DNA from 3 places in the Solibacillus kalamii genome. Region 2 is predicted to be linked to each of the others. Evidence: predicted binding sites of a transcription regulator. Region 2 holds the regulator's gene; each other region holds the start of a gene.
What was found. The regulator CtsR, encoded in region 2, represses protease genes until heat stress. The targets are predictions, from matches to a motif close to ATGGTCAATAAAGGTCAAACA.

Region 1: clpP (ATP-dependent Clp endopeptidase proteolytic subunit ClpP) is a predicted target of CtsR. The motif match lies at 5,552-5,572, and genes of this name have one in related genera.
Region 3: CBM15_RS02330 (ATP-dependent Clp protease ATP-binding subunit) is a predicted target of CtsR. The motif match lies at 4,572-4,592, and genes of this name have one in related genera.

The regions. Positions count from the first base shown of each region.
Region 1 covers NZ_NHNT01000013.1:28,773-38,918, forward strand. The annotation lists gene CBM15_RS16085 (Zn-dependent hydrolase) at 1-478, shown strand, start outside; gene CBM15_RS16090 (phospholipase A2 family protein) at 567-827, shown strand; gene CBM15_RS16095 (basic amino acid ABC transporter substrate-binding protein) at 1,118-1,912, opposite strand; gene CBM15_RS16100 (amino acid ABC transporter ATP-binding protein) at 2,428-3,150, opposite strand; gene CBM15_RS16105 (amino acid ABC transporter permease) at 3,151-3,852, opposite strand; gene CBM15_RS16110 (basic amino acid ABC transporter substrate-binding protein) at 3,883-4,662, opposite strand; tRNA gene CBM15_RS16115 (tRNA-Arg) at 5,402-5,473, opposite strand; gene clpP (ATP-dependent Clp endopeptidase proteolytic subunit ClpP) at 5,661-6,251, shown strand; gene CBM15_RS16125 (HPr family phosphocarrier protein) at 6,352-6,609, opposite strand; gene whiA (DNA-binding protein WhiA) at 6,763-7,704, opposite strand; gene CBM15_RS16135 (gluconeogenesis factor YvcK family protein) at 7,755-8,732, opposite strand; gene rapZ (RNase adapter RapZ) at 8,737-9,618, opposite strand; gene CBM15_RS16145 (8-oxo-dGTP diphosphatase) at 9,633-10,103, opposite strand.
Region 2 covers NZ_NHNT01000009.1:66,121-76,266, reverse strand. The annotation lists gene CBM15_RS13230 (aldehyde dehydrogenase family protein) at 1-1,345, shown strand, start outside; gene CBM15_RS13225 (acyl-CoA thioesterase) at 1,410-1,898, shown strand; gene CBM15_RS13220 (globin-coupled sensor protein) at 1,958-3,271, opposite strand; gene CBM15_RS13215 (acyltransferase) at 3,437-3,649, shown strand; gene CBM15_RS13210 (DUF4870 domain-containing protein) at 3,771-4,076, shown strand; gene CBM15_RS13205 (CtsR family transcriptional regulator) at 4,279-4,743, shown strand; gene CBM15_RS13200 (UvrB/UvrC motif-containing protein) at 4,756-5,298, shown strand; gene CBM15_RS13195 (protein-arginine kinase McsB) at 5,295-6,392, shown strand; gene CBM15_RS13190 (ATP-dependent Clp protease ATP-binding subunit) at 6,389-8,833, shown strand; gene radA (DNA repair protein RadA) at 9,073-10,146, shown strand, end outside.
Region 3 covers NZ_NHNT01000001.1:470,220-480,365, reverse strand. The annotation lists gene CBM15_RS02355 (YisL family protein) at 42-410, shown strand; gene CBM15_RS02350 (alpha-amylase family glycosyl hydrolase) at 883-2,337, shown strand; gene CBM15_RS02345 (Cof-type HAD-IIB family hydrolase) at 2,393-3,199, opposite strand; gene CBM15_RS02340 (serine aminopeptidase domain-containing protein) at 3,311-4,066, shown strand; gene CBM15_RS02335 (metal-sulfur cluster assembly factor) at 4,129-4,437, shown strand; gene CBM15_RS02330 (ATP-dependent Clp protease ATP-binding subunit) at 4,612-6,741, shown strand; gene CBM15_RS02325 (YjzD family protein) at 7,081-7,284, opposite strand; gene CBM15_RS02320 (beta-ketoacyl-ACP synthase III) at 7,731-8,666, shown strand; gene fabF (beta-ketoacyl-ACP synthase II) at 8,786-10,027, shown strand.

The DNA.
Region 1 (10,146 bases), on a different contig from region 2:
TGTTTATACAATCGGACGTATCAATGCCTACCCGAATATTCATACGGTCATCCCGAGTAACGTAACTTTCTCGTTGGAGTCCCGCCACCAAGACCCTGCAGTCATCCAGCAAGTGGAACAAATTATTTTTGACCTTCCTAAAGAAATCGAAAACTGCGAGCTGAGCTACCAAAAACTATGGAGCCGGGATACGGTCTATTTCGCACCGGAAGTTGTCCATGCTGTAGCAGCAAGTACAGATGAACTGGGCTATTCACGCCATCATATGTTCAGCGGTGCGGGCCACGATGCTCAATTTATCGCAGGATATATTCCTTCTACAATGATTTTTGTTCCAAGTGCGAAAGGCTATAGTCACCGGGAAGATGAATATACTTCCTACGAAGAATGTTCAAAGGGTGCCGATGTCCTTGTTAATGCAATATTGAAAGTAGCCGAATCTTCGGTTTCACCCGTTAAGTCTGCTAGTGTAAAGTAAGGGTTTTTATGATGAAATCAATAGGTTTGCCCTCCTCTTCTTATTAGGTGAACATACTATATGGTATCTAGTAGAAGGAGGTGGGATGATGAGACGTCCTGCAATGGGGTTCTGCTTCCCTGGTTACCGTTACTGCGGACCTGGCTGCAGCGGACCTGGTGCACCAACGAATGCAGTCGATAATTGCTGTCTGCACCACGATGCTTGTTATGCAAGTGGCTACGATAAAAGATATTGTGACGCAATTTTTCAACAATGTTTAAATCAATACAAAAACCCCTCAACGAAAATGGGGAGGGACGCAAATTTATTTTCCAGAGCGATTCGGCTAAAGAATTTTCTAATATAGTCCTTATAAACTTGGACAAAACGAAACACCTCAATTTTCTCTGGGAGAAAATTGAGGTGTTTCTGCTTACCCTAGAATTGATTTCCGTTCCGGGGACGCTTTCCAGGGGCGTGGCGTGAGGCCAACACGATGTTGGTCACAAAAGCGTTGCCACAGGACGTGGCGCTCTTAGCTTTTGTTCCTAAGTCTCAGGCGTCACGCTATTTCCCTAGGAGTCGCCCCTGCACTCCAATCAATTCATAAAGTTTAAGTTTCAAAATACCGGTTTTATCATATTTTTCACTTATAAATTAATCGATTTTCTGCCCTGTAATTTCTTCTAATTTACCGTTTTCTTTAATTTTTGCTAGACCTTCATTTAAACGGTTCAGTAACTCAGTGTTGCCCTTTTTTACCATGAAGCCGTAATATTCTTTTTCAAACTGATCCGATTCAATCGCTTTTAGTCCTGAATCCGGATTGTTCTTTAAGTACTCGATGACAACCGCATTATCGCCAAATGCCGCTGCTGTTGCACCATTGATTACTTCCTGGAATGCTATCGGCTGGTTTTCATACGCTAAAATTTTTGAACTTGATTTTCCTTGCAAGTTTTGTGCTGCAATATGCCCTGTTGTATTAATTTGAACAGAAACTTTTTGATCTTTCAACTCATCCAATGTTTTGATTGGTGAATCCTCTTTCACAACAATCATTAATGATGCTTCATAATACGGATCTGTGAAATCATACGTCTCTTTACGCTCATCTGTAATGGTAATGCCTGATGCACCTAAGTCCAGTTCGCCGTTCGTAATTTGCTGGAATACCGGCTCCCAACCGACATTTCGGAATTCAACTTCTGAACCGATTTCTTCACCGATTGCATTCATAATATCTACATCGATTCCAACAATTTCACCTTTATCATTCATCGATTCAAATGGGGCAAATGTTGCTTCCGTTCCTACTAACAGCTTTTTAACGCCACCTTCTCCGGATGTTGCGCTTCCTGATGTTTCATCATCCGCTGTACCGCATGCGGCTAAAATGATTGTTAATGCCATTAGCAGCATTGTTATGAAAAACTTCTTTGTTTTGAACATTATAAAACCCCCTCTAATTTTGTTAAGATTATACATTTTTTAGTAGTGCCACACAATATGTAATTCTAAATCTTCTGATAGTTTAGGCGATAAAAATTTGCCCAATAATTTATGCTACTAAAATATCTACTACTCATATAGTGTTGATTTCCATTTCGGGTCGGACGCTTTCCGCGGGCACGAGGCCAACACGATGTTGGTCACAAAAGCGTTGCCACAGGACGTGGCGCTCTCAGCTTTTGTTCCTAGTCTCTCGCTCGGTGCTCCTGCCGCTTCGCTTTCGTCGCAAAATAAATTTTGCTATTCCCGATGGAAGCTTGCTTGTAGCGAAAGGCGCTAGCCGTCAGCTAATGTTTTAGCAGTGCGAAAGGTGAAACCGTCAGCACGAACACTCGCCTTCCCTACATTCCAATCAACGCTTTTTATATATTTGTGCATTCTTCTAAACTTAGTAAGACGCAATATAAAAAACTACCTTCTACTACTCAACATAATAGAAGATAGTTTACCTACATTTATAGTACTTTTCCTAAAAAGGCTTTTGTACGTTCGTTTTGCGGGTTGCCGAATACTTCATCCGGGTGCCCTTGCTCTACGATATAGCCGCCATCCATAAACAGTACACGGTCGCCTACTTCACGTGCGAAGCCCATTTCATGTGTTACGACAACCATTGTCATCCCTTCTTTTGCAAGGTTTTTCATTACTTCCAAAACCTCTTTTACCATTTCCGGGTCAAGGGCTGATGTTGGTTCGTCAAACAGCATCACTTTCGGCTTCATTGCCAATGCGCGGGCAATCGCTACACGCTGCTGCTGACCGCCTGATAACTGCTGTGGGTAGTTATAGGCTTTTTCACGCAAACCGACCTTATCCAATAGCTCCAGTGCCAGTGTTTCGGCATCGGCTTTGTTCAGTTGACGAATTTGCATCGGTGCCATCGTAATATTATCGATGACCGACATATGCGGGAATAAGTTGAACTGTTGGAATACCATCCCTACTTCTGTACGGATCTCGTTAATATTTGTTTTCGGATCATTAATTTTAGTACCCTCAATATAGATTGCACCATCCGTTACTTCCTCCAGCAAATTCATGCAGCGAAGAAACGTTGATTTCCCAGAACCGGATGGCCCGATGACACAAACTACTTCCTTTTCACGTACTTCATAATCGATTCCTTTTAACACTTCGAGCTTGCCAAAATGCTTGTGTAAGTTTTCTACTTTAATCATTTACGCGCGCTCCTTTTTCTTACGTGGGTTGTAATTAATATCAACTCGTTTTTCGATAAATGCAATAAGCTTCGTTACAGCATACGTCAATACAAGGTATAGGAACGCTGCGAATAAATAAGGCTCCCAGAAACGCTGATACGTTCCGGCTACTACTTTACTTACATATAAAATCTCGGCCCCGGCGATTACCGTTACAAGTGAAGAATCCTTTAACAATGCGATAAATTCATTCCCTAATGGTGGAATCATACGACGAAACGCCTGCGGTAAAATAACTTTGCGCATCGCCTGGCCCTGTGTTAACCCTAATGACCTTGCAGCTTCCATTTGCCCTTTGTCGATCGACTGGATCCCTGCACGGAAAATTTCTGCATTGTACGCGGCACTGTTTAAAATCAGACCGACAATACCCGATACCCACCAACCTTGCGATGTTCCAAAAATAGTTGGAATAACAGCTAAGTGAATTAATAATAATTGTACGAGCATTGGCGTACCACGGAATACGTCGACATAAATTTTAGCCGGCCAGTAAATCCATTTTTTTGTTGAAACCTGGCCTAATCCTAAAACTAGACCGAATATGATACCACCAATATAACCACATGCTGTTAAAACAATAGTCGCCCAAAGTCCTTTTGCATATAGTTCACGGTAGTTCCAGATTATATCCCAACGGAAAAAATCAAAAAAGTCCATCTGAAACCCTCCAATAAATTAAAATATAGCTTATTCGATTTCCGTACCTGTTATTTCAGCTAACTTGCCATTGTCTTTAATTTTTTGAAGACCTTCATTTAAAATATCCAATAGCTCTTTGTTGCCCTTTTTCACCATAAAGCCGAAGTAGTCTTTCTCAAATGAGTTATCTTCCACTGCTTTTAAGCCAGAATCAGGATTGTTTTCAAGGTAATCTAAAATAACTGCATTATCACCGATTGCGGCATCTGCTGCACCTGTCAGCACTTCCGTTAACGCAACAGAGAAGTTTTCATATGCTAAAATTTTTGAGCTTGCAACGCCTTGCAATTCCTGTGCTGCGATGTGGCCTGTTGTATTAATCTGTACTGCAATTTTTTTGTCTTTAATATCTTCCAGCGATGCCACTGTCGAGCCTTCTTTTGTCACGATCAGTAAAGTTGCTTCATAGTAAGGATCTGTAAAGTCATATGATTCTTTACGCTCATCTGTAATTGTAATAGCCGCTGCACCCATATCCACTTCGCCAGTTGTTACTTGGCTCATCATTGAGTCCCAGCCTACATTTTTCACTTCTGTTTCAATACCCATCTCTTCGCCGATCGCTGCTAAAATCTCTGAATCTAAGCCGACAACATTTCCTTTATCATCTAAGTATTCAAATGGTGCATATGTAGCTTCCGTACCTGCAACAATTTTCTTATATTCTTTATCCCCTGTAGATGTAGATTCGTCCGCTCCACATGCTGTTAAAATCATTGAAGCTGCAGCTAATGGTGCTGCCCATTTAAATAGTTTTCTAGTACTCATTATGAATATCCTCCTGGATGTAGTAGTTTTTTTGTTAATAACATGTTCAATTATATTAATTCCGCAATTAATATACAACATTTAATTTTTAAAAAATTGATTATTATTGCAGTATGATGAATTATTATAACAAAATTAACGGTAAAATGGCATATAATTAAATATTTATTCATTATATTACTATTTCGTTATTGTGTTTCCTCCTCCAAAAAGACTCTAACTCCATTACATATATTCCCTGTTATTTAAAATATATGTCAATTAGATAGGTAATTTTTTTCCAAAACAAAAAAGACTGCACAAGAGGTGAGCCTCTCATACAGCCTTGGAGTATTAATTAGTCAGAGAACGAATGAAGGATAAAAAGAACCGGTACAGTGATTCCTTCTATCCTACTAAAACTTCATTCTCCATTGCAAAAAAATCTCAGATGATTTTTGCAATTGATATTGAAACGTATATTAAAACAGTAAAATGGTGCCCCCTAAAGGACATGATAATATGGTCTATCTAACTAGTTTTGTGAAAACACAACATTTAATAATGTACTAATTTTTCACATATAATTCAAGTATAAATTGTGATTTTTAATAAAGAATTTTATTTTTTATAGGAAGAGCGTTTAAATTAGATTGGTTTAGGAAACTTATAGTGTAGCGTCAAAAATAAACTGTAGAAAAATGGAAGAGAAAGATTATTTTAACTCTATATAGATCAGTAATAATCTTTAAAAAGAAAGCGCCCTCGGAGGGAATCGAACCCCCAGCCTCAGAACCGGAATCTGAAGTGTTATCCATTACACCACGAGGACATATAAATAAGAATATGTGCAACTTTTTTCATTATACAGATGGAACCCCTTATTTTCAACTGTAAAATTCAGAGTTTATATTTGACCATAACTGACTAATACGTGTATGATATGTTTACAGCTGAAATATTTGTCATTTTCAGCAAAAGTAATCGAATATAAGCTTTAACAAAGGGAGGATTTTTCAATGAACTTAATTCCTACAGTTATTGAACAAACAAACCGCGGCGAGCGTGCATATGACATTTATTCACGTTTACTTAAAGACCGCATCATTTTATTAGGTAGTGGGATTGACGACAATGTTGCGAACTCAATCGTAGCACAGCTATTATTTTTAGAAGCAGAAGATCCAGATAAAGATATCTACCTATATATCAACTCACCAGGTGGCTCTATCACTTCAGGTATGGCGATCTACGATACAATGAACTTCATCAAACCTGATGTATCAACAATCTGTATCGGTATGGCTGCATCAATGGGTGCATTCCTGCTTTCTGCTGGTGCAAAAGGCAAACGTGTTTCTTTACCAAACGCAGAAGTAATGATTCACCAACCACTTGGCGGTGCACAAGGTCAAGCAACAGAAATCGAAATCGCTGCAAAACGTATTTTACACCTACGTGAAAAACTAAACCGCATCATGGCTGAAAACAGTGGCCAAGATTACGAAACGTTAGCACGCGACACAGATCGTGACAACTTCATGTCTGCAGAGCAAGCATTGGAATACGGTCTTATCGATAAAATTTATGAGCGTAACCAATTAAAATAATCGATTCATTCAAGCATACAAGATTCATCTTGTATGCTTTTTTGTATTTTAAAAAATAAGCACAGCCGTTCATGTAAACTGAACTGGCTGTGCTTTTGTCTTAATCCGCTTTTTCAATAAGTAGTTGTAATGCGTTGATTGCTTTTTCTTCGTCATGGCCGTCTGCCCATAATGTGACAACCGTGCCTTTTGCAACGGCAAGGCTCATAATGCCCATGATCGACTTCGCATTCACTTTTTTCGTATCCTTTTGTAAATAGACATCTGCTTTATAACGATTTGCCTCTTGGACGAACAAAGCCGCCTGTCTTGCTTGTAAGCCCGATTTTAACTTTACTTCTACTTGTTTTTCAATCATCTTGAAATACTCCCTTTCACAACCGTTCATCGCTTCTATGTTTATCTTAACGAAATTGTCCGAAAAGAACAACAATTGGAAACATCTTTTATGAAATCGTTACCAATTTTTTTATTACGCCATGACGTATGTGCTCCATACGCGCAAGTGGATTTATATATTCTCTCCACGACGGAGCGCATCCGCGATTTCATCGATTTTGCGCAGACGATGATTGACACCTGATTTACTGACAACGCCAGTTGAAACCATTTCACCGAGCTCTTTTAATGTCACGTCCTGATATTCTACACGAAGACGTGCAATTTCCCGCAGTTTTTCCGGCAGCTGATCAAGCCCTACCGCATTATCGATATAGCGGATATTTTCCACTTGCCTCAATGCCGCGCCAATTGTTTTATTTAAGTTGGCCGTTTCACAGTTTACAATACGGTTTACACTGTTCCGCATATCTCTAATAATCCGAACATCTTCAAACTTCAGCATCGCCTGAACAGCACCGACTAAATTCATAAAATCCGAAATCTTTTCAGCTTCTTTTAAATACGTGACAAAGCCTTTTTTCCGTTCAATTGTTTTCGCATTTAGATCATAGCGGTTCATGAGCTCTGCCAACGCTTCCCCGTGCTCCTTATATAAAGAATAGATCTCCAAATGGTAGGAAGAGGTTTCCGGATTGTTTACCGAGCCTCCTGCCAAAAAGGCTCCACGTAAATAGGCACGGCGTTCATTTTCTTTCGGTATGATTGATTTGGCGATTGTATGATTAAACTCAAATGAATTTGAGACAATTTCTAAATCCGCAAGAATTTCCCGCGCACCTTCCCGTACACGGCATATATACACATTGTTCTTTTTAAGACGCATCTTCTTTCGAACAAGCAACTCTACATTATATGGATAAAGCTTTTTTACAATTGTATAAAGCCGACGTGCGATTGCCGCATTTTCTGTTTGTACGTCTAAGCTTAATTGGCGATTCGCAAAACTTAACGAACCGTTCATCCGTATAAGAGCAGAAACTTCTGCCTTTAAACTACTATCACCTGCTTCTACTTGCGTCAGTTCTTTCTTTGTTTCAGATGCAAATGACATGGATTCGCTCCCCCTTTCCTAGCAACCTATGTAGTGTTTGTTTCATACTACTATTCTTGCATCGTTTGTCTTTTCTTTACTGTATATTCCCAAAGCCATTCAGCGAGATTTACCGCATCATGACGTACTGTTCCATTTTCAATAAGCGCAATCTCTTTTGGAATAATATTAATGCCCATTTCTTGCAATCTTTCAATATCAAACTTAACAGGCTCAGCATTTTCCTCCCGATAATTTTCGTAAATCGAAGGAGGTAGCTCCTTTTCATTGATCAGTACCGATTCGATAAATGCTTCTCCCACATGCTCATGGATTGCTTCTATATGCTGTGAGGCAGTAAAGCTTCTCGTTTCGCCTTGCTGTGTCATTAAATTCGCAATATAAATCTTTTCACCTTTCGCACGAATAACCGCCTGCCCAATTCCTTTAACCAATAAATTCGGAATGATGCTCGTATAAAGGCTGCCAGGTCCAATCAAAATAAAATCTGCTCGTTCAATCGCATGAACTGCAGCAGGTAATGGTTTGAGGTTACTAGGCTCCAAGTATACCCGTTTAATCGGTGCATGGCCTGATGGAATTTTCGACTCGCCTATAATGTCCGATCCATCCGATAACTCGGCATGTAATGTAACCTTTTTATTGGCCGCTGGGATGACCTTTCCGTGCACATTGAGTACTTTGCTCATTTCAGCAATCGCATGGTTAAAATCACCTGTAATTTCCGTTAAAGCGGTCAACATCAAATTCCCGAGCGAATGTCCGCCTAAATCATTTGATTGGGAAAAGCGATATTGAAACATCTGCTCCACTAACGGTTCTACATCAGAAAGCGCGGCAATTACATTTCGCACATCTCCGGGCGGCGGGATATCATAGTCATCCCGCAAACGTCCGGAAGAGCCACCGTCATCTGCAACCGTAACGATGGCCGTAATATCAAAAGGATGCTGCTTTAAACCGCGTAATATTGTAGAAAGGCCTGTCCCCCCGCCAATTACGACGATTCTTGTTCTCTTTTTTTTCATCTCATCAATCCTTCCTATGATTGATATCTCTATGTGTAACGATGACTTGATCATTTTTTGCCAATAGCTTCCCGAAGTATTCAGCAAGTGTAACGGAGCGATGTTGCCCGCCCGTACAGCCGAAAGCGATGACAAGCTGTGATTTGCCTTCATTACGGTAATGAGGAATCATGAATGTGAACAAGTCAGTCAGTTTGGCAATTAGCTGTTGTGTTTCTTCTGTTGCTAGTACGTAAGAGGAAACTTCTGTTTGTAGCCCTGTTTTATGTCGCAATTCTTCAACATAGTAAGGATTTTTCAAAAAGCGAACATCGAATACTAAATCTGCATCAATCGGCAGCCCATGCTTAAATCCAAATGACATAATGTTTAACGAAAACGTAGGACTGCTCATATTGCTGAATTCCTGGGCGATGCGTTCACGTAATTCCCGTGGCTTTAACTGGGAAGTATTGACGATCGATTTGGCGCGCCCTTTTACTTCAGAGAGCAGTTCGCGCTCCAATTGAATCCCTTCCAGCGGTAATCCCTGAGGTGCAAGCGGATGTGATCGGCGTGATTCTTTATAGCGCCGAACTAATGTGGCATCATCGGATTCCAAAAATAAAATACGGAGTAAAATATCTTCTTCGTCCAGTAGTGCGTCGAGCGATTCGATCAATGAGCCAAAAAATTCTCTCCCACGTAAATCCATAACAACTGCCATACGTGAAATCTTTTTTTCGGAATCCTTCATTAGCGCTAAAAAAGTCGTTAAAAGTTCCGGAGGTAAATTATCTACACAGTAATAACCTAGATCCTCAAAACTTTGAACTGCTACCGTTTTGCCCGCCCCTGACATTCCCGTAATAATCACTAACTCATGTGTATAGCTCGAACTAGCCACTTATTTCATCTCCTCTAGTTTTGTTCCGTCGAGTTTTGAATTTTTTCGCTGATTAGCTCAAAATCCTCTGTATATTCAAATGTACCATATTGCGTACCTTGATTTAATGCTGCAAATAATAAATTCGTTCGGTCACCTGCCGCCATCGGAAGATCCTTTAAACGTTCAATTTCATACCAGCTTAAAATGCCTTCCCGCGTTTCGACAAATGGTGTTCCTTCAACATCAGTTGCGATAAATGTGTACAGCATCCACTCATCGACGACTGTATCTCCATTTTTGATAACCATTGTGTATACACCTTTTAAATGAACGTCTTTTGGTGTTAGATTCGTCTCTTCCTGAAATTCGCGTATAGCGGAGTCATAGATGGATTCTCCTGGCTCCATTTTCCCACCGGGTGCCACAAACCAGCCTCTTCTCGGTTTTTGCAGCAGTAACACTTGACCATCTTTAATAGCGAGTAAATTTGTAATACGTTGCATACACAACACCTCAACTTTTTCATTTAATGGGATAAGTGAATAA
Region 2 (10,146 bases):
GCTTGCAAATGTAGCAAAAGCATCGGCAGGGGACGTGGAGCGCGCAATCGAAGGCGCACATCAAGCATTCAAATCATTCAAAAATACGACTGCTTATGAGCGCGCAGAAATTTTATACAAAGTCGTGGAAATCATGCGTGAACGTAAAAACGAGCTTGCAGAAATTTTAGCAGATGAAGCGGCAAAACCAATCTCTGCAGGGCTTACTGAATTGGATCGTACTATTGCAACGTATCAATTTGCTGCAGAGGCGGCTAAACAAAGTACAGGCGAAACGATTCCGATGGATGCAGCACCAGGTGTAAAAGATCGAATCGGTTATACAAAGAGAGTACCTTTAGGCGTAGTTTCAGCAATTACACCATTTAATTTTCCATTTAATCTCGTAGCGCATAAATTAGGTCCAGCCTTTGCTGTAGGGAACACAGTTGTACTAAAGCCTGCATCTCAAACCCCGTTAAGTGCACTTGCGATGGCGGAAATTTTCAAAGAAGCAGGTTTACCGGACGGCGCATTGCAAATCGTGACAGGTAGCGGCGGGGAATTGAGCGAGACACTCGTAACACATCCGCTTGTGAAAAAAGTGACGTTTACGGGTAGTGGTGCGGTTGGCTTGAAGATTAAAGAAAAAGTCGGCTTGCGGAAAATTACACTAGAGCTCGGATCAAATGCGGCACTCATTGTTGAGCCTTCAACACCGCTTGAAAAAATTATGAAACGCTGTGTAGGCGGTGCATTTGGATTTGCTGGACAAGTATGTATTTCATTGCAACGAATTTATGTTCATTCTTCAATTTATGAAGCATTTACAAAGGCATTTGTAGAAGAGACAAAGAAACTAGTTGTCGGTGATCCGCATAATGAAAAAACGGATGTGAGTGCAATGATTCACCCGGATGAAGTTAGCCGTATAAAAGAATGGATTGAACAGGCAAAACAGCAAGGTGCAACGGTTGCAACGGGAGCTGAATTTACAGAGCGTACTTGCTCCCCAACTGTCATGACGAATGTGAAGCCCGATATGAAAATTGTTTGCCAAGAGACTTTTGCGCCGATTGTATCCATTGTGCCATATGAGACGCTGGACGAAGCAATTGCACTTGTAAATGAATCGGAGCTTGCGTTAAATGCCGGTATTTACACAAATGTATTAACAGATGCAATGAAAGCCGCGGAAGAAATTGAAGCAGGTGCGGTCATCATTAACGATATTCCAACATTCCGTGTAGATAATATGCCGTATGGGGGCGTCAAAATGAGCGGATATGGTAAAGAAGGCATTAAGTATGCAGTGGAAGAAATGACCGATTTAAAATTTATTACGATGAAGTTGAATTATGAATAGTTTGTACTAGCACTTCCATCTTCCGAATAGTAACATGGAGTGTAGTCTAGAAAGGAGGAAGATTATGAAAAATACTCTGCCAATGAGCTTTTCAAAATCTATCCAAACACGATTAGTACTGCCTCCTGATACAAATCATCATCAGTCGATATTTGGAGGGAAAGTGTTAGCATATATTGATGAAATTGCTGCGATTGCAGCAATGAAACATTGCCAAGGTGAAGTCGTTACTGCTTCTTTTGACTCAGTAGACTTCGTATCCTCTGCCTATGCAGGCGATATGATTGAACTGGAAGCTGTTGTATCTGGAACAGGTCGTACTTCGATGGAAGTATATGTACGGGTTGTATCAAGAAATATTAAAACAGGTGCAAAGAAATTAACGACGGAATCTTTCGTAACGATGGTCGCGATTGACGAAAATGGCAAGCCGAAAGAAGTGCCGGGAGTTGAACCGGAGACTGATTTCGAACGTCATTTATTTGAAACAGGCCCAATTCGTCAGGAACATCGAAAACAAAAGCGTGCATTATCAAAAAAACGTCGTGCATAAAAAAAGGGGATATCAAAGGCAAAATGCCAGTTGATATCCCCTTTTGTAATTAAGCAAAATTAATCATGCAGTTCCTGGACAATGTGCAGCAATGAATCGGATGATGTCATGACATCATTTGTTGTATGTGTCAAACCGGTAATAACAGAAGAAATGGCATGAATGTCCTCATTCGTGTTTTCATATTGCGTTTTAATTCCATGTACCGCTTCTGTAATCGATGTAAAGGAATCCGCCAAGCTTTTTTGCGTATCTACGCTCATTTTTACTTGCTCATCAACACTTGAAACAGAGTCGGACATTTGTGAAATACTAAGTTCGGTTTCTTTAATTAAATGAGAGACGTTTTGAACCGCATTTTTAGTTTCTTCAGCAAGCTTTCGGACTTCATCAGCTACTACGGCAAACCCTTTCCCGTGTTCACCTGCACGTGCTGCTTCAATCGATGCATTTAATGCAAGCAAGTTTGTCTGATCAGCAATACCTGTTACCAATCCTACAATTTCGGCAATTTTTTTAGACGATTGACGGAGTTTAACCATTGACGATTCAAGTGTATCCACACGATCCAAAATGTTGGTCATAATTGCTGTCTGGTTAATTAAATATGTAGTGCCTGTTGTTGATTTGTTTTCTGTTTCCGCTACTAAATTTAAACCTTGTTTTGTATTGGAAGCAATTTCTTCTGATTGGCTCGCGATTTCCTGTAATGATGCATTAGTTTGATCACTAATATGTGTTAACTCTTGTGCAGTATGTTGAATTCGCTCTACAATTCTGTATTTTACATCTAAACTTTCAGTACGTATTCGTTGCTCTTCTTTTTCATATGCTTCAATCACAAGCTGTTGCTCGAAGTTAATGAGTTTTGAAAAAGCATCAACTGCTTTAGCCATGTCAACATTCGACATTTCTATTTTACTGATGAATTCGATAAACGTTGTCATTAGCGATTGGAATGAAGCGATATACCACTTGGATTGAAGTCCGATTTTGACATGGACATGCGCAATCGTTTGTCGCTCCTCTATATATTGTGAATCGATATTACAGTTGAACATCGCTTCTAAATGCTTCGTTAATGTACCTTTTAGCCGATCCATTCGAGCTGAACTCCCAATAACATCTACGAGTTCCGGACTTAAACTGATTGCACCGTAAAACTTTTCCACCATATCCGGGACAACCTGTTGTGCAAAAGGTTCTAACTGTTTAATAACAGCTAAATCCTCTTTCGTTAATTTTAGCAACTGAAGCTGTTTATGTAAGTTAGGATAGTTTGAAACATCCAAATTTACTTGCTGTGCATAATTAGCTATATCAAAATATGGCTTGTTTGAAACTTTTGTCGCTCTTGAAAACAGAATACCCATGTTCTTCCTCGTTTCGTGTATTTATAGAATAATACTATCTTACTGCTTATATCGGATAATATCAGAATTATTCTATAAGGATAAAGAATTTACAGTAATTTGTATATGAGGTAATATAATAACTAATTAAAATGGATGCAGTAAATAGTGAAAGGCGTTGTATTAATGAAGTTTCATAAAGGGCGTTTGAAATTTGTTATACCATTGTCACTTGGGGTGGCGATCGCATCGTATATTATGCTTGTAAACAATTATGCAGAAGTAGGCGGCCGCGACCGGATATTAATAGTTATCGGAGCAACCATCTTAACGGCGATTATTTCCTACTTCTTATTTCCGCAAGAAGGGGACAACCCGAAAGATAGAGGCCCATATTGACCAATTACAGACATCACCGGAAATCTCGAAATAAAAATTCGGGATTTTTTGCCCTCTCTATGAAACTTTTACGAATATTATCCGTAAATAAGCTAATAAACTAAAGTGAGGTTGATAACAAATGGAATCTAAATGGTCGAAAATCATCATTCATGCCAGTGCATTCTTTGCGCCGTTCTTAGTACCGATTCTGTTTTTCTTAATAAGTTCTGAAGATGAAGTAAAGCGTACAGCGATTCAAGCATTGCTTTTCCAAATCGTATTCGGTATCTTCATAGCGATTGCAGGTGTCCTTTCAGTTATATTAATTGGTTTACCATTCCTGTTGGTATTTTTAGCCATCTTCTGGATTGCACCGATCATTGGTATTGTTAAAGCATTCTCTGATCAGCACTGGAATTATCCAATCGTCGGACGCTGGGTATAATTTATCCTCGTCTTGGCAAAGTTTATAAAAGCGGTAAGGTTTGTTTAAAAAACACCTTACCGCTTTTTTACATAAATAGGGATTTATTAATGTGAAAATAGGGAAACCTAAAACAAGAGTGATTAGTTGCATTTCGAAAAATAAATATTGTATATTTAAGTCAAAGATAGTCAAAGTCAGTTGATGAGAGGTGAGAGACAGCATGAGGAATATATCTGACATAATTGAAGGGTATTTGAAGGAAGTTATTGAATTAGAGGGACAGGGACATATTGAAATAAAGCGAAATGAATTAGCAAAGCAATTTGCCTGTGCTCCTTCCCAAATCAATTACGTTATCAATACGCGTTTCACGACCGAGCATGGCTACTATGTAGAGAGTAAGCGGGGTGGTGGCGGTTATATTCGGATTTTGCGTGTAACAATCCACTCTAAGAAAAATTTACTGGACGAAATGGAAACACAAATAGGTAACGCCATAGCCCAAACTAATGCTGAGCGTATTATTTTCCGTTTATTGGAAGAGGATATCGTTACAGAGCGAGAAGCAAGCATTATGAAGGCCGCTTTAGATCGTGTCACATTACAGGTAGCTTTACCACTGCGTGATCAGCTAAGAGCGCGGATTATGCACGCAATGCTACAAACGATTTCTTTTGAAAAGTAGAGGTGGATTATTATGATATGTGAGCATTGTAAACAGCGTCATGCCAATGTTACCGTTACTCAAGTTCACAATGGTCAAAAAGTCGAGCGTCACTACTGTGAAGTATGTGCAACTCAATTTCATCCATTTCAATTTGACGTAAATGAAGAGCCAGCATCTCTTCAGCAGCTTATTTCAAATTGGTTTAATTTCGTACCTGTGAATGCAAAGAAAGAAAGCACGACAACAAATACTGCCAGCCCAAAATCCTGCCCATCCTGTGGGTTTACGTACCGACAGTTTTTAAAGCAAGGCAAATTTGGATGCGGTCAATGTTACGAAACATTTAGTGAGCAATTACCACAGCTACTTGAACGTCTGCAGGCAGGTACTCAGCATGTAGGATATGTGGAAGAAGGACCTTCAAAAGAAAAAGTGGAACAACAAATCCAAGAGCTCCGTTCATCACTGCAGCAAGCAATTGAGGAAGAGCGTTTTGAAGATGCAGCTTCCATACGTGATGAAGTTAGGGAATTGGAAAGTAAAATAAAACAGGAAGGTGAGGGGAACGCATGAACATCGAGCATTTTTTAACGAATGCCAGTCCCAGCTGGATGCAGCACGAAAGCGATTCAGATATCGTCATTAGCACGCGCATTCGGCTTGCTCGTAATATTGCCAATACTCGATTTCCGATTAGTTTTACAGAACAGGAAGCACAAATGATCGAAGAAAAAATGATGCAGTCATTATTATCTTTAGATGACAATCCGTATCAGTTTTCTTATTTCCAAATAAAAGATATGCCCGTTTTACAACGCCAAATTTTAGTGGAGAAGCATTTGATTAGTCCGAATTTGGCACGAAGAAAAAAAATTGGATCATTTTTTTTAACAAAAGATGAATCCATTAGCATATTAGTAAATGAAGAGGATCATATTCGTATACAGAGTCTTACGCAAGGAATGAATTTAAAAGAAGCATTTGATAAGGCTCGTAATATTGACCGCTACTTAAGTAAGTCAATTAATTACGCATATGAAGACCGCTATGGTTATTTGACAAGTTGCCCAACAAATGTCGGAACAGGGCTTCGAGCATCTGTCATGCTCCATTTACCTGCACTCACAATGATGAAACAGATGAATCCATTAATTCAGATGATGACACGATTAGGAATGGTTGTGCGGGGTATATATGGGGAAGGCAGTGAAAATTTAGGCAATATTTATCAAATCTCGAACCAGATTACATTAGGTAAATCAGAAGAAACAATTTTACAGGAGCTTCAGGATGTTGTCGAGCAAGTTATCAAAAAGGAAGAGCTTGCACGCAAAAATTTATTGATGCGTGCCCCCTCCGCGTTGGAAGACCGTTTAAGCCGTTCACTCGGTACGTTAAAGTACGCAAAAATTTTAACGAGTGAAGAAGCGGCAAGCTGTTTATCAAATGTGCGTCTTGGGGTAAGTTTAGGATTATTAGAAGCAATTTCACAGCGTAAACTAAATGAGTGCATGCTTATTATGCAACCTGGACTCATTCAGCAATATATTGGTACTACGTTACAACCAGCAGAACGCGACATGTATCGTGCGAAGCTGTTGCAAGAAAAGTTAAACGAGCAAGATGAAGCTACAAACAATGGGGAAAAAGGAGAGGATTTTCTATGATGTTTAATCGATTCACACAACGTGCTCAAAAGGTATTACAACTTGCTCAAGAAGAGGCAATTCGTCTTAAGCATAAAGAAATCGGAACAGAACATATTTTACTTGGCTTAATTCGTGAAGGTGGCGGAATTGCCGCTAAAGCTTTGGAAGCAATTAATATTAGCCCTCAAATGATCGAAACCGGTATTGAGGAACTTGTTGGGAAAGGCACAGAAGATGTAGGTCCTATCGTTCACTACACACCACGTGCTAAAAAAGTAATCGAACTTTCATTGGATGAATCGCGTAAATTAGGGCATGCATATGTCGGAACAGAGCATATTTTATTAGCTTTAATTCGTGAAGGTGAAGGCGTTGCTGCCCGCGTATTGGCGAATACAGGTGTAAGTATCAATAAAGCCCGCCAACAAGTTTTACTGTTATTAGGTAACAATGACTCAAACACTAGCGGTAATTCCAGTATGACGCAAACAGTAAATACACCAACACTTGATAGTTTAGCCCGCGATTTAACAGCGGTGGCGCGTGAAGGTTCACTTGATCCGGTTATCGGCCGCTCTAAAGAAATTACACGTGTTGTAGAAGTACTGTCACGTCGTACAAAAAACAACCCGGTACTAATCGGGGAGCCGGGAGTAGGTAAAACGGCCATTGCAGAAGGATTGGCACAGCAAATCATCAATAATGAAGTACCTGAAACATTACGCGATAAACGTGTTATGACGCTCGATATGGGAACAGTTGTTGCAGGTACAAAATATCGTGGGGAATTTGAAGACCGTCTTAAAAAGGTGATGGATGAAATTCGTCAGGCCGGCAATATTATTTTATTCATCGATGAGCTTCATACATTGATCGGTGCAGGTGGTGCAGAAGGTGCGATTGATGCATCGAATATTTTAAAACCATCATTGGCACGAGGCGAACTGCAATGTATCGGTGCAACTACATTGGATGAGTACCGTAAATATATTGAAAAAGACGCAGCATTAGAGCGTCGTTTCCAACCGATTCAAGTTGATGAGCCATCTGTTGAAGAAACAATCCAAATTATTAATGGCTTGCGTGACCGTTATGAAGCACATCACCGTGTGAAAATTTCGGATGAAGCGGTAGAAGCAGCAGCAAAATTATCAGATCGTTATATTTCGGATCGTTTCTTACCGGATAAAGCAATTGACCTAATTGATGAGGCTGGTTCAAAAGTGCGCTTACGCTCTTATACTGTTCCACCTAATTTAAAAGAGTTAGAAGATAAGCTGGAAGGCATTAAGTCTGAAAAGAATGCTGCTGTTTCAGGACAGGAATTTGAAAAAGCTGCTGCATTGCGTGATACGGAGCAGAAGCTGAAACAAGAGCTTGAACAACTGAAAAAAGAGTGGAAAGAAAAACAAGGCAAAGAAGAATCTACAGTATATGTAGACGATATTGCACAAGTGGTAGCGATGTGGACGGGAATTCCTGTTTCGAAAATTGCTCAGGCTGAATCTGCGAAGTTATTAAATCTTGAAGAAGAATTACACAAACGCGTAGTTGGTCAAGGTGAAGCAGTAGAAGCAATTTCCCGTGCAATCCGTCGTGCCCGTGCCGGCTTAAAAGATCCAAAACGTCCAATTGGTTCATTTATCTTCCTTGGACCTACTGGTGTCGGTAAAACGGAACTTGCACGAGCACTTGCTGAAGTAATGTTCGGTGATGAAGATGCAATGATCCGTGTAGATATGTCCGAGTATATGGAGAAACATTCGACTTCTCGTTTAGTCGGTTCACCTCCAGGCTATGTAGGATTTGATGATGGCGGTCAATTAACAGAAAAAGTTCGTCGTAAACCATATTCAGTAGTATTGCTGGATGAGATCGAAAAAGCGCACCCGGATGTATTCAACATCTTATTACAAGTGTTGGAAGACGGCCGCTTAACTGACTCAAAAGGTCGTGTAGTTGATTTCCGTAATACAGTTGTCATTATGACATCGAATGTTGGGGCAGATGCACTGAAGTACCGCAAACATGTTGGATTCGGTGCCGGTTTAAATGCATCGAAAGATAAAGACATGAAGAGCACAATGCTGGAAGAACTGAAAAAGGCGTTCCGTCCAGAGTTCTTAAACCGTATTGATGAAATGATCGTATTCCATTCATTAGAAAAAGATCACTTAAAAGAAATCGTATCATTAATGGCGAATTCATTAAAGAAACGTCTAAAAGAGCAGGATATCGAACTGCAGCTTACAGATGCAGCGCTTGAGAAAATTTCAGAAGAAGGTTATGATCCACAATATGGTGCGCGTCCATTACGTCGTGCATTACAAAAACATGTGGAAGACCGTTTATCCGAAGAACTGTTAAAAGGTACTTTAGATAAAACACAAACAGTCGTACTTGACTATGTAAATGATGAGTTTGTCGTACGTACACAAGAAAAAGTAGCAACAAATTAACAAAACCAGACGAGTCGGGATAGTTCCTGCCTCGTCTTTTTTATGCAGACTGAAGTTGCTGGGTACGGGTACATTTACAAGCGAAACGCGTCGGTCACACATACGCAATTAAACGGAATCTACAGGAATTGCTATATGTATGAAAAGCTAACCGAAAAAGAAACTTGCGACGGAATAGTGGGTATTCAATTTTGTTTCGTGTACAATTATAGGAACAAACATTCGAAGGAGCTAGCAAAATGGCAAAAAAGAAATCTAAATTTATGTGCAGCAGCTGTGGCTATGAAGCAGCAAAATGGATGGGGCGCTGTCCTGGCTGTGGCGAATGGAATACGATGAATGAAGAAGTCGAAGTGATCTCAAAAGGGCCACGCGGGGCGTTCCAGCATTCTACAACGGCTACAAAAGCAACCCCTATTATTCATGTGGAAGTACAAGAAGAAACACGTATCGCTACAGAAATGAATGAATTTAACCGTGTACTCGGAGGCGGTATTGTACCAGGTTCACTCGTGCTGATAGGCGGTGATCCGGGTATCGGGAAATCGACATTACTACTGCAAGTATCAGCGCTTCTTTCCAATCAGGGAAAACGTGTTTTATATATATCCGGTGAAGAATCTGTACGTCAGACAAAGCTGCGTGCTGAACGTTTAGGTGTACATACGCCGGAGCTTTATATTTACTCGGAAACGAATCTGGAATTTTTAAATCAAACAATCGATGAAGTCCAACCGAAATTTGTCATTGTCGATTCGATTCAAACGGTGCACCATCCGGAAGTTACTAGTGCACCGGGCAGTGTGTCACAAGTACGTGAATGTACAGCAGAATTAATGCGTATTGCAAAAACAAAAAATATCGCTATTTTCCTTGTTGGTCACGTTACAAAAGAAGGGCAGATTGCCGGTCCGCGTATTTTAGAACATATGGTAGATACGGTGCTTTACTTTGAAGGGGAACGTCACCATAACCACCGGATATTACGCAGTCAGAAAAACCGTTTTGGTTCTACAAATGAAATTGCAATTTTTGAAATGCTTCATGGGGGATTAAAGGAAGTATTGAATCCGTCCGAGCTGTTCTTACAGGAACGTTCACAAGGTGCCCCTGGTTCAACAATCGTTGCATCGATGGAAGGGACACGCCCAATTTTGGTAGAAATACAGTCGCTTGTTACACCAACCAGTTTCAATTATCCGAAGCGTATGGCAACCGGGGTTGATCAAAACCGTGTTCAGCTTTTAATGGCGGTATTGGAAAAACGTATGGGCATGATGCTTCAGGCACAGGATGCGTATATTAAAGTTGCG
Region 3 (10,146 bases), on a different contig from region 2:
GATATTGCCTGTAGAGAATAAATAGAAGAGGTGGAAAATTCGTGGATTTCTTAACTAGTACGACACATATGCACATCACGACTTGGGTAATAGCATTAATATTATTCTTTATCGCTGCATTATCCGGCAAAAAGATGAAAGCAGTACACATGATCTTACGTGTAATGTATATTTTAGTAATCGTAACAGGGTTGTCTTTATTCCTGGAATGGCGCGACAAGATTACTGAAAGCGGCATGAACTATGATATGAAAGTTTTATTTGGTATTTTAGTAATCGGCTTTATGGAAATGGTGCTAGTACGCAAAAACAAAGGCAAATCTGTCAACATGTTCTGGGTACTTTTCGGTATCGTTCTATTAATCACATTATACTTAGGCTTAAGCATGGGTATCGGTGTAAATTTCTAATAAAGGTTGAAGCGTGTAAAAAGTGGAGGTGGCTTTTTACACGCTTTTTTGTATGGAGTAAAGGCAGAATTGAGAGGTTCTACATTTAAGGAGATTCGTTCTACATTATCTCCGGAAATTTCTACATTTGACACAAACCATTCTACTTTCCCGGCCCATCGTTCTACATTTCATGCGCAAGGTTCTAATATCCCTAAAACTTACTATATTACCGTGAATCATTCTACAAATGAGGAGAGCTGCTTTCCTTTATAGCCAAAATAATCTCCTTTCCCAATCAATCGTTCCACTTTCCACACGAAAACTTCTATTAAAAGACACCGCGCCACCAATTTCTAACCTTATGTAACAATCCATACACATTTTTGTCACGTATTTGCCGAATTTCCTATAAATAACTTTTTAAGCTGGCTACGTTTGTACCTTTTTTGGTAAAATGACGTTGGACTGTAAATGAAAGAGAGGGAAATGAATGGGATTTAATAAATGGTTTCGTACATTGGCTGCGGGTGTGCTGCTTTCGACTTCATTGTCAGTTGCTGCTGTTGCAAATGCGGAAGAAGAGCGTACGATTGCAGATGAAAGTATATATGACGTTTTAGTGGACCGTTTCTTTAATGGTACCGGTAAAAATGATGATGATACAGTAAATACACAGGACCCGACGATGTTTGCAGGCGGGGATTTTAATGGTTTACTGAAGAAAATCGATTATGTTGCAAATATGGGGTATACGATGCTTTCGATTGGCTCTGTATTTGAGACTGAAAAATATGATGGGTCGATGCCAACGAGCTATACAATGTTTGACCACCGATTTGGTACAGCAGAGGAATTTAAAAAAATGGTCGAGGCTTATCAAAAACGTGACATCAAAATAATGGTAGATTTCCCTATTTCTAATGTAAGTCCAAACCATGAACTTTCAGAAAAACAAGGATTTGTAGCATCTGAGAATAATGGAAAAATACAGTGGGACTTAACGAATGAAGAAGTACAAAATGAGCTGATCAACAGTGCTGTACAATTTGTAAATACATATAAATTAGATGGGGTTCGTTTGACGAATATTGAACAAGCCGATACTGCATTTTTAAATCGCTTTATCGAGCAGTTAAAAGCAGCAGGTGCTTATACAATTGCGAATGCGGAAAGTGATGCAAATTTTGACGCGAAATTTTATAGTGATACTGCTTCAAACTTCACATATGCATTTAAAAATGTCGATTTAAATACGACTGTACTGGATCCTCATATCGAGGAAATGCTTTCAGGGACACCGGTTTTATCCATGACGGATACGATCTGGTCGGATCGCTTCACATTGGCGGCAACCGAGGAAGGTATGTATCCGCCGACACGGAGTAAAATTTCCATCGCGAGCACACTCTTACTTCCAGGTGTGCCAGTAGTGCAATATGGATCTGAAATTGCGATGAATGGGGAAGCGGGTGTTGAAGCGCACCAGTACTACAATTTTAAAACGGATTCGGAATTAGCCGATTATGTAGGAAAGCTCCAGTCATTAAGAAATGATTCCGAGACACTGCGTCGCGGGGAATTTAAATGGCTTGAAAATGAAGACGGCTATCTTGTATTCGAACGCAAATCTGATGAGGAAACATGGATTGTTGTCATTAATAATAGTAGTAAGACAAAACGTGTGCATATTCCGGTAGCTGAGCTAGGTGAAGGAAAAGAAGTTCGCGGCATGTTCAACAGTGAAATTATTCGTGAAAATAAGGACGGCAATTATGCGATTATTTTAGACCGCGAAATGGTGGAAGTGTACCAGGTGATTGAAGCGCGGGGTATTAACACTTCTTACATTGTGGCACTTGGTTTGGTCGTTGTATTATACACAGCATTTATGATTGTTATTATGAAGCGCGGGAAAAAACGCCGTGCCGAGAATTCAGCACAATAAAAACAGCCTGGAGAAGCAGACCACATGCTTTTCCAGGCTATTTATATTCTAGCTGCTACAGTTTCAAGCGGTCCTGCAAAAACTTCGCAATACCGTCTTCATTGTTTGATAATGTAATTTCATTAGCGATTGTTTTCAAATCGTCAATCCCGTTACTCATCGCAACCCCGACACCAGCGTAATCAATCATCTCCAAGTCATTGTCCTCATCGCCAAATGCAATGATGCGTTCGCGCGGAATGCCCATTTCTTTTGCAATATAGTCGATGCCTACCGCTTTACTTAACCCTTTATGGACAATTTCGATAATTGGGAAAGGCGCCCCCCAACGTCGATGCTCAATCAGCTCAGCGTGGACATCCTGCAAATGCTTGCGGATAATCGGTGTATTAACATCGTCGGCTTGAATGAGTAAACTTGTCGGATCTTCCTTTAATGTATTTTTCAGATCGCCTGTTAAAATATTGGGGTTACCCATATGCAGCAACTGAAGCACACCTTCATCTTCACGGTGAAGATATACATCATCCATTACTTCGGCGATTAAGTTGTCGTATTCATATTTATGAACAGATTCTACAACATCGTGGACTACGCTTAAATCGACTGTTGTATGAATCGCTTTCCACATCGGATTTTTAGGGTGGTGGATGAGGGCTCCGTTAAAATTGACAATCGGGGTTGTTAAACTCAACTCCTGATAATAAAGCTGACTTGCACGATACGGACGTCCTGTCGCGATCATCACCTGATGACCGGCTTCCTTTGCTTTCAACAACGTTTCCTTTGTCAGCAAAGAAATCTTTTTCTCGTCCGTCAATAAAGTGCCGTCTAAATCTAATACAATTAAATGTTCGTTCATAAGAGTAAGCCTCCTTTAGCCTGGGTATAATTGTAACGTGCAAATTTAGTATTCGTCAAAGTTTTGAAACATTGACCAATTTTTGCTAATGTAAACAAAGAGGTGAGAAATTTGATAGTTAATAAAGAACAATGGAAGTCCATTCCATTACTGCATGTATATGATGAAACGATGGATGAGCAAACACCAGTCGTGATTTTTCTCCATGGTTTTTTAAGCGCAAAGGAACATAATTTACATTATGCTTATCAGTTTGTGCAGCAAGGTATACGCGTTATACTTCCGGATGCATTATTGCATGGTGAGCGCTCGAATCAATTGACGGAAGACCAGATGAACTTTAACTTCTGGAAAATTGTATTAAAGTCAGTGGAAGAAGTACATACTATTTATGAAGAATTGAAGCTGAAAAACTTAGCTGGGAGCAAAGTTGGTATTGCCGGAACTTCAATGGGCGGAATCGTTACATCAGGATGTTTAGCGATCTATCCTTGGATTGAAACGGCAGGTATTTGCATGGGAACGACAAGTTATACGAAACTGGCTCTTCATCAAGTAGAGGAATTAAAGCAAAAAGGCGTAACATTCCCATTGTCTGAAGAACAGCAAACAGGCTTGCTTCAAATGCTGCAAAAATTCGATATGGAGCAGCATGAGGATCTATGGGCAAACAAACCGATTATTTTCTGGCATGGTGAGCGCGATACGGTCGTTCCTTATCATATGAGCCGAGATTATGTTGAACAACTAGAAAAAGAAAAAAAAGCAGAACATATTACTTATTTGGCAGAACAAAAAGCAGGCCATGCCGTATCGAGAAATGGGATTTTGCAAGTCACGCAATTTATGGCGCAATGTTTGGCATAAACCATACGTTCTGCTATGATTAACAATAACACCAAGGCGAAAGGGGAAATTTAAAAATGGCAATTGATCATGATATGAAAGAAAGTATGTTAGGTGCATTGGAAAACGTAATTGACCCTGAGTTAGGCATTGATATTGTCAACTTAGGTTTAGTATATGAAGTGGATTTAACAGACGAGGGTTTAGCAATTGTTACAATGACATTAACATCAATGGGCTGTCCGCTTGCTCCGGTAATTGTTGACCAAGTAACAACTGCACTTAGTGAATTACCGGAAGTAAAAGAAGTAAAAGTTGACATCGTTTGGCAACCGGCATGGTCTAAAGACAATATGTCCCGTTATGCAAAAATGGCATTAGGTATTCGTTAATAAAAGTAAATAAATCATTTGAAATTCGGTCACTTTGCATATAGGCAAAGTGATCGATTTTTTTTACGAACATATATGCGAAGGAATCTGGGTGTAATTATTTGTTGTTTGACCAATTTTGACTTATAATTAAATTAATCAAAAAAGGTCAAACTAAATGAAAGGGTGCACTGTATGCAATTTAATCAAACTCAAGATAATCGTCCGCCATTAGAACAATTTGGACGTAATTTAATTGAACAAGTAAAAAAAGGTAAGATGGATCCGGTTATCGGACGAGATGAAGAAATCCGAAACGTCATTCGTATCCTGTCACGTAAAACAAAAAACAATCCGGTTCTCATCGGTGAACCAGGTGTTGGTAAAACAGCGATCGTCGAAGGATTGGCACAGCGTATTGTGAGACGGGATGTACCTGAAGGATTGAAAGATGCGGAGCTTTATGAACTGGATATGAGTGCGCTCATTGCCGGTGCATCGTATCGCGGACAGTTTGAAGAGCGACTGAAATCTGTATTAAAACAAGTAAAAGAATCAGAAGGACGCATCATTTTATTCATCGATGAGATTCATACAATTGTCGGTGCAGGGAAAACGGACGGAGCAATGGATGCAGGAAATATGCTGAAACCAATGCTAGCACGCGGTGAACTGCATTGTATTGGAGCAACAACATTGGACGAGTACCGCATGTATATCGAAAAAGATCCTGCATTGGAACGCCGATTCCAGCAAGTAATGGTGCGTGAACCTTCTATTGAAGATACGGTATCCATTTTACGCGGTATAAAAGATCGATTTGAAGAACATCATCGTGGCGTACGCATTCATGACCGCGCGATTATTGCAGCGGCCCAGCTGGCAAACCGCTATATTACAGACCGCTTTTTACCGGATAAGGCGATTGATCTCGTTGATGAGGCATGTGCAATGATCCGTATTGAAATCGATTCAATGCCACAGGAACTGGATCAGTTAACGCGCCGTCTTACACAGCTTAAAATTGAGCAGCAGGCTTTGAAAAAAGAAAAAGATGGCGCGAGCAAAAAGCGTCTTGAAATAATTACTGATGAAATTGATACATTGGAAACTTCGATTAAATCGATGAAAGAACAGTGGGAGCTTGAAAAAAACGGCTTGCAGATCGTGCGCGATAAAAAAGATGAACTGAAAAAAATGGAGGCCGAACGCGATGACTTATTTATTTCAGGCAATAATTTAGCGCGGGCAAGTGAGCTCCAATACAGTAAAATTCCACAGCTTGAAAAGGAAATTACCGAGTTGGAACAGCAGCTGAAACAGTCGGAAGGTAACCGCATGCTGCGTGAAGAAGTGACGGAAGAGGAAATTGCTAAAATCATTTCACGCTGGACAGGTATTCCGGTAACGAAGCTTGTTGAAGGTGAACGCGAAAAGCTGCTCCGTTTAAAAGATACGCTGCATGAACGGGTAGTCGGTCAGGACGATGCGGTAACTTATGTAACAGAAGCAGTATGGCGTGCACGTTCAGGTATTAAAGATCCGAATAAGCCGATCGGAAGCTTCCTGTTCCTAGGGCCGACTGGTGTCGGAAAAACCGAATTGGCAAAAGCATTGGCAGCACAATTATTCGATTCAGAAGATCATTTCATCCGTATTGATATGAGCGAGTATATGGAGAAACATTCTGTATCGCGCCTCGTCGGAGCACCTCCAGGCTATATTGGCTATGAAGAAGGCGGTCAGCTGACAGAAGCGGTACGCCGCAACCCGTATTCCGTTGTACTCTTGGATGAAATCGAGAAGGCGCATCCGGATGTTGCGAATATTTTACTGCAAGTGCTCGATGATGGCCGCATTACGGATAGCCAAGGGCGGATCGTCAACTTTACGAATACCGTCATTATTTTGACATCGAATATCGGCTCGCAGTTTTTACTGGAAGGATCAGAAGAATCGGAACAGCTTGTCCAAACGGCATTACGTCAGCACTTTAAACCAGAGCTGTTAAACCGGATGGATGATATTATTATGTTCCATGCCTTATCGAACGAGCACTTCCATAAGATTGCCTGGAAATATGTAAAGCAGCTTCAAGATAGAGTTGCCGAACAGGAAATTACGTTATCAGTGGACGGTGAAGTGGTCGACTGGATTGTCAAGCATGGGATTGATCCGCAATTCGGTGCACGTCCATTAAAACGCTTTGTTCAACGCCATTTAGAAACGATTGTTGCACGTGAACTGTTAAAAGGGGAAGTCGCAGCAGGTGGAACATTGTCAATTGCATTGGAAAATGAAGAGTTGGTTATAAATTCAAATTAAGTGTAAAAAAAAGCTTGTACGTGAATGGCGTACAAGCTTTTTTGTATGTAGGGATGTGCTAATAAGGCTGACTGAAGTTCTAATAAAAATGAAGAAGTTCTAATAAAAATGAAGAAGTTCTAATAAAAGTCGGAAGTTCTAATATAAATGTCAGCTGTTCTAATAAGAGGTGCTACTGTTCAAATAAACAAGCCAACTTTTCTAATATCAAGTATGTAACATCTAATATTGGATAGAAGTGTTCTAATAAAAAATGAGGCTGGTAAGCGCCGCAACAAATAGAGCGGTAAATAACAAGGGGCTGTCCAGTAATTTTACCGGACAGCCCCTTGTTATCTATTAATGATGCTCTGCTTCTGCTTCTGCTTCTGGAGTTGATTCGTTTGGAATGATTGCAGCGATAATAATAACTAATACGCTGAATACTAATGATACGATTACGCCATTCATGAAGTTAAAATCTACACTTAATACAGAACTTACTACATAGTTTAGCATTGAAACTAATAAGAATGACCAAAAGAACGTAATGATATATTGCATCAAATTCACCTCATTGAACTTATTTATAACGTTATTGTGAAATTACATCTTCAATATCATACCACAAGCCTTCATGAAATTAAAAGGGCGAATCAAATTATTCTTCAAGTTGTCATAAATGCCTATTTTTATCGCTTTTTTAAGTAGGAATTAACAGGAAAATAGAGAAGATTAGCTCGAATTTGTTTCTCTATCAATGTTCGTTTTTAACAATTGTTTCAGTAAAAAATTTACACGTAATAAACGTCCATCCGCATGTCAATTTGAGTAAGGTGTTTCTCGGTTAGTATAGCCAATTTAATGGGGAGAAAACAAGAATATTTCCCCCAATCCCTCGTTTTCCAGAAATTTTAATTGTGTTCAAAATAATTATGCTCTATAATTAGTACCAACTACTAATAATTAGTTATATTTTTTGATTCACGAGAAAACAAGGGGGCTATTATATGAATGCCGGTATTATAGGGATGGGGAAATATGTTCCGGAAAAAGCTATACCAAATAAGAATTTTGAAAATGTTTTAGATACATCAGATGAATGGATTCGTTCTCGTACAGGTATTGAAAATCGTTTTATCGCTGAGAATGAAGAAACATCGGATTTAGCATATAAAGCAGCATTGCAAGCTATTGAAAACGCAGGTATTAAGCCGGATCAAATCGGTTTAATCGTAGTGGCAACCGTTACACAGGATCAGAATTTCCCGAGTGTAGCTTGTCAGATTCAAGAGCGACTTGGAATATCGGGATGCGGCGCTATGGATGTGTCCGCGGCATGCTCAGGATTCATTTATGGAACGGCTATTGCCAAGCAATTTATTGAGAGCAATAGTTATGAATATGTGTTAGTAGTAGGTGTTGAAAAACTGTCGAAAATTGTGGACTGGGATGATCGCAACACGGCTGTCCTTTTCGGAGATGGTGCAAGTGCGGCCGTTCTTGGAAAAGTTTCGGAAGGGCGCGGTATATTGGCTTTCGAACTAGGAGCTGACGGAACAGGCGGAAAGCATCTTTATTTAAATCCTAAAAATCACATTGCAATGAATGGTCGTGAAGTATTTAAATTTGCGGTTCGTCAAATGGGCGAATCGGCTGTAAATGTCATCGAAAAGGCAGGCATGACTAAGGAAGATGTCGATTATTTAGTGCCGCATCAGGCAAACATCCGCATTATGGAAGCCGCAAGAGAGCGTCTTGACTTGCCAGAGGAAAAAATGTCGAAAACAATCCAAAAATACGGCAATACATCTGCCGCTTCAATCGGAATTTCGATTGTAGAAGATTTGGAGTCTGGTAAAATCAAAGATGATGATATCGTTGTTTTAGTGGGTTTCGGCGGTGGGCTTACATGGGGAGCGCTCGCATTAAAGTGGGGTAAATAAAAACTTGGGCTCCTGGGAGAATGGTACAATATTTTTCCCTTTGGAAAGCGTTCGACTGAAATGGAAATTAACCTTTAAATAGAGGAAAAAGAACTTAACTTAGAAAAGGGTGTTAAATAATGGAGAAAAGAAGAGTTGTTGTTACAGGAATCGGTGCAGTTACGCCAGTAGGAAACAGTGCAGAGCAAGCCTGGGAAAATGTAATTGCAGGCAAGTCTGGTATTGGACCATTAACACGAATTGATACGAGTAAGTTTACTGTGTCTGTAGCGGCAGAAGTAAAAGACTTTAATATAGAAGAATATATTGAAAAGAAGGAAGCACGCAAAATGGACCGTTTTACACATTATGCGATCGCTGCTTCAATGATGGCTGCAAAAGATGCCAACTTGACTATTACAGAGGAAATGGCGCCACGCGTAGGTGTATGGATCGGGTCAGGGATTGGCGGAATGGAAACGCATGAGCAGCAGTTTTTAACTTTTCAGGAACGCGGTGTTCGACGTGTGAGCCCGTTTTTCGTACCAATGATGATTCCGGATATGGCTTCAGGTCAAGTATCGATTTATCTTGGGGCAAAAGGGGTCAACTCTTGTTCCGTAACGGCTTGTGCATCGGGAACTAACTCGATTGGTGACGCATTTAAAGTAATTGAACGTGGAGACGCTGATGTGATGATTACGGGTGGAGCAGAGGCGCCGATCGTAACAATGGCGGTTGCAGGCTTCAGTGCAAACACAGCGTTATCGTTAAATCCGGATACGGCTACTGCATCACGTCCATTTGATAAAAACCGTGACGGCTTCGTTATTGGTGAAGGTGCAGGGATTTTAATTTTAGAAGAATATGAACATGCGAAAGCGCGCGGTGCAAAAATTTACGGAGAAGTCGTTGGTTATGGTTCAACAGGGGATGCCCACCATATTACAGCACCGGCTCCAAACGGTGAAGGTGCAGCACGTGCGATGCAAATGGCGATCGATGATGCACAAGTATCTCCTGACCGCGTTGGTTATATTAATGCACACGGTACGAGTACACCATATAATGACTTATTTGAAACACAGGCAGTCAAAACTGTTTTTGGTGACCATGCCTATAAATTGGCGATGAGTTCAACGAAAAGTATGACAGGCCATTTATTAGGTGCAGCAGGCGGGATTGAGGCAATCTTTACGGTACTTGCATTGAAGGAAGGCATTTTGCCACCGACAATGAATTTACAGGATCCGGATCCGGAATGTGACCTGGACTATGTACCAAATGCCGCACGAAAAGCGGAAGTTGAATATGCGTTAAGCAATTCACTGGGCTTTGGCGGACATAATGCTTGTTTATTATTCAAAAAATATACAGATTAATAAATGACAAAAAACGAACGTGCTTCTTCTATCGCACGTTCGTTTTTCGTATAGTTGTACGAAGGATGGTGTTTTGACACGCTTCGTACTATTTTTATTTTTTTATGGGCTCAGTGTCA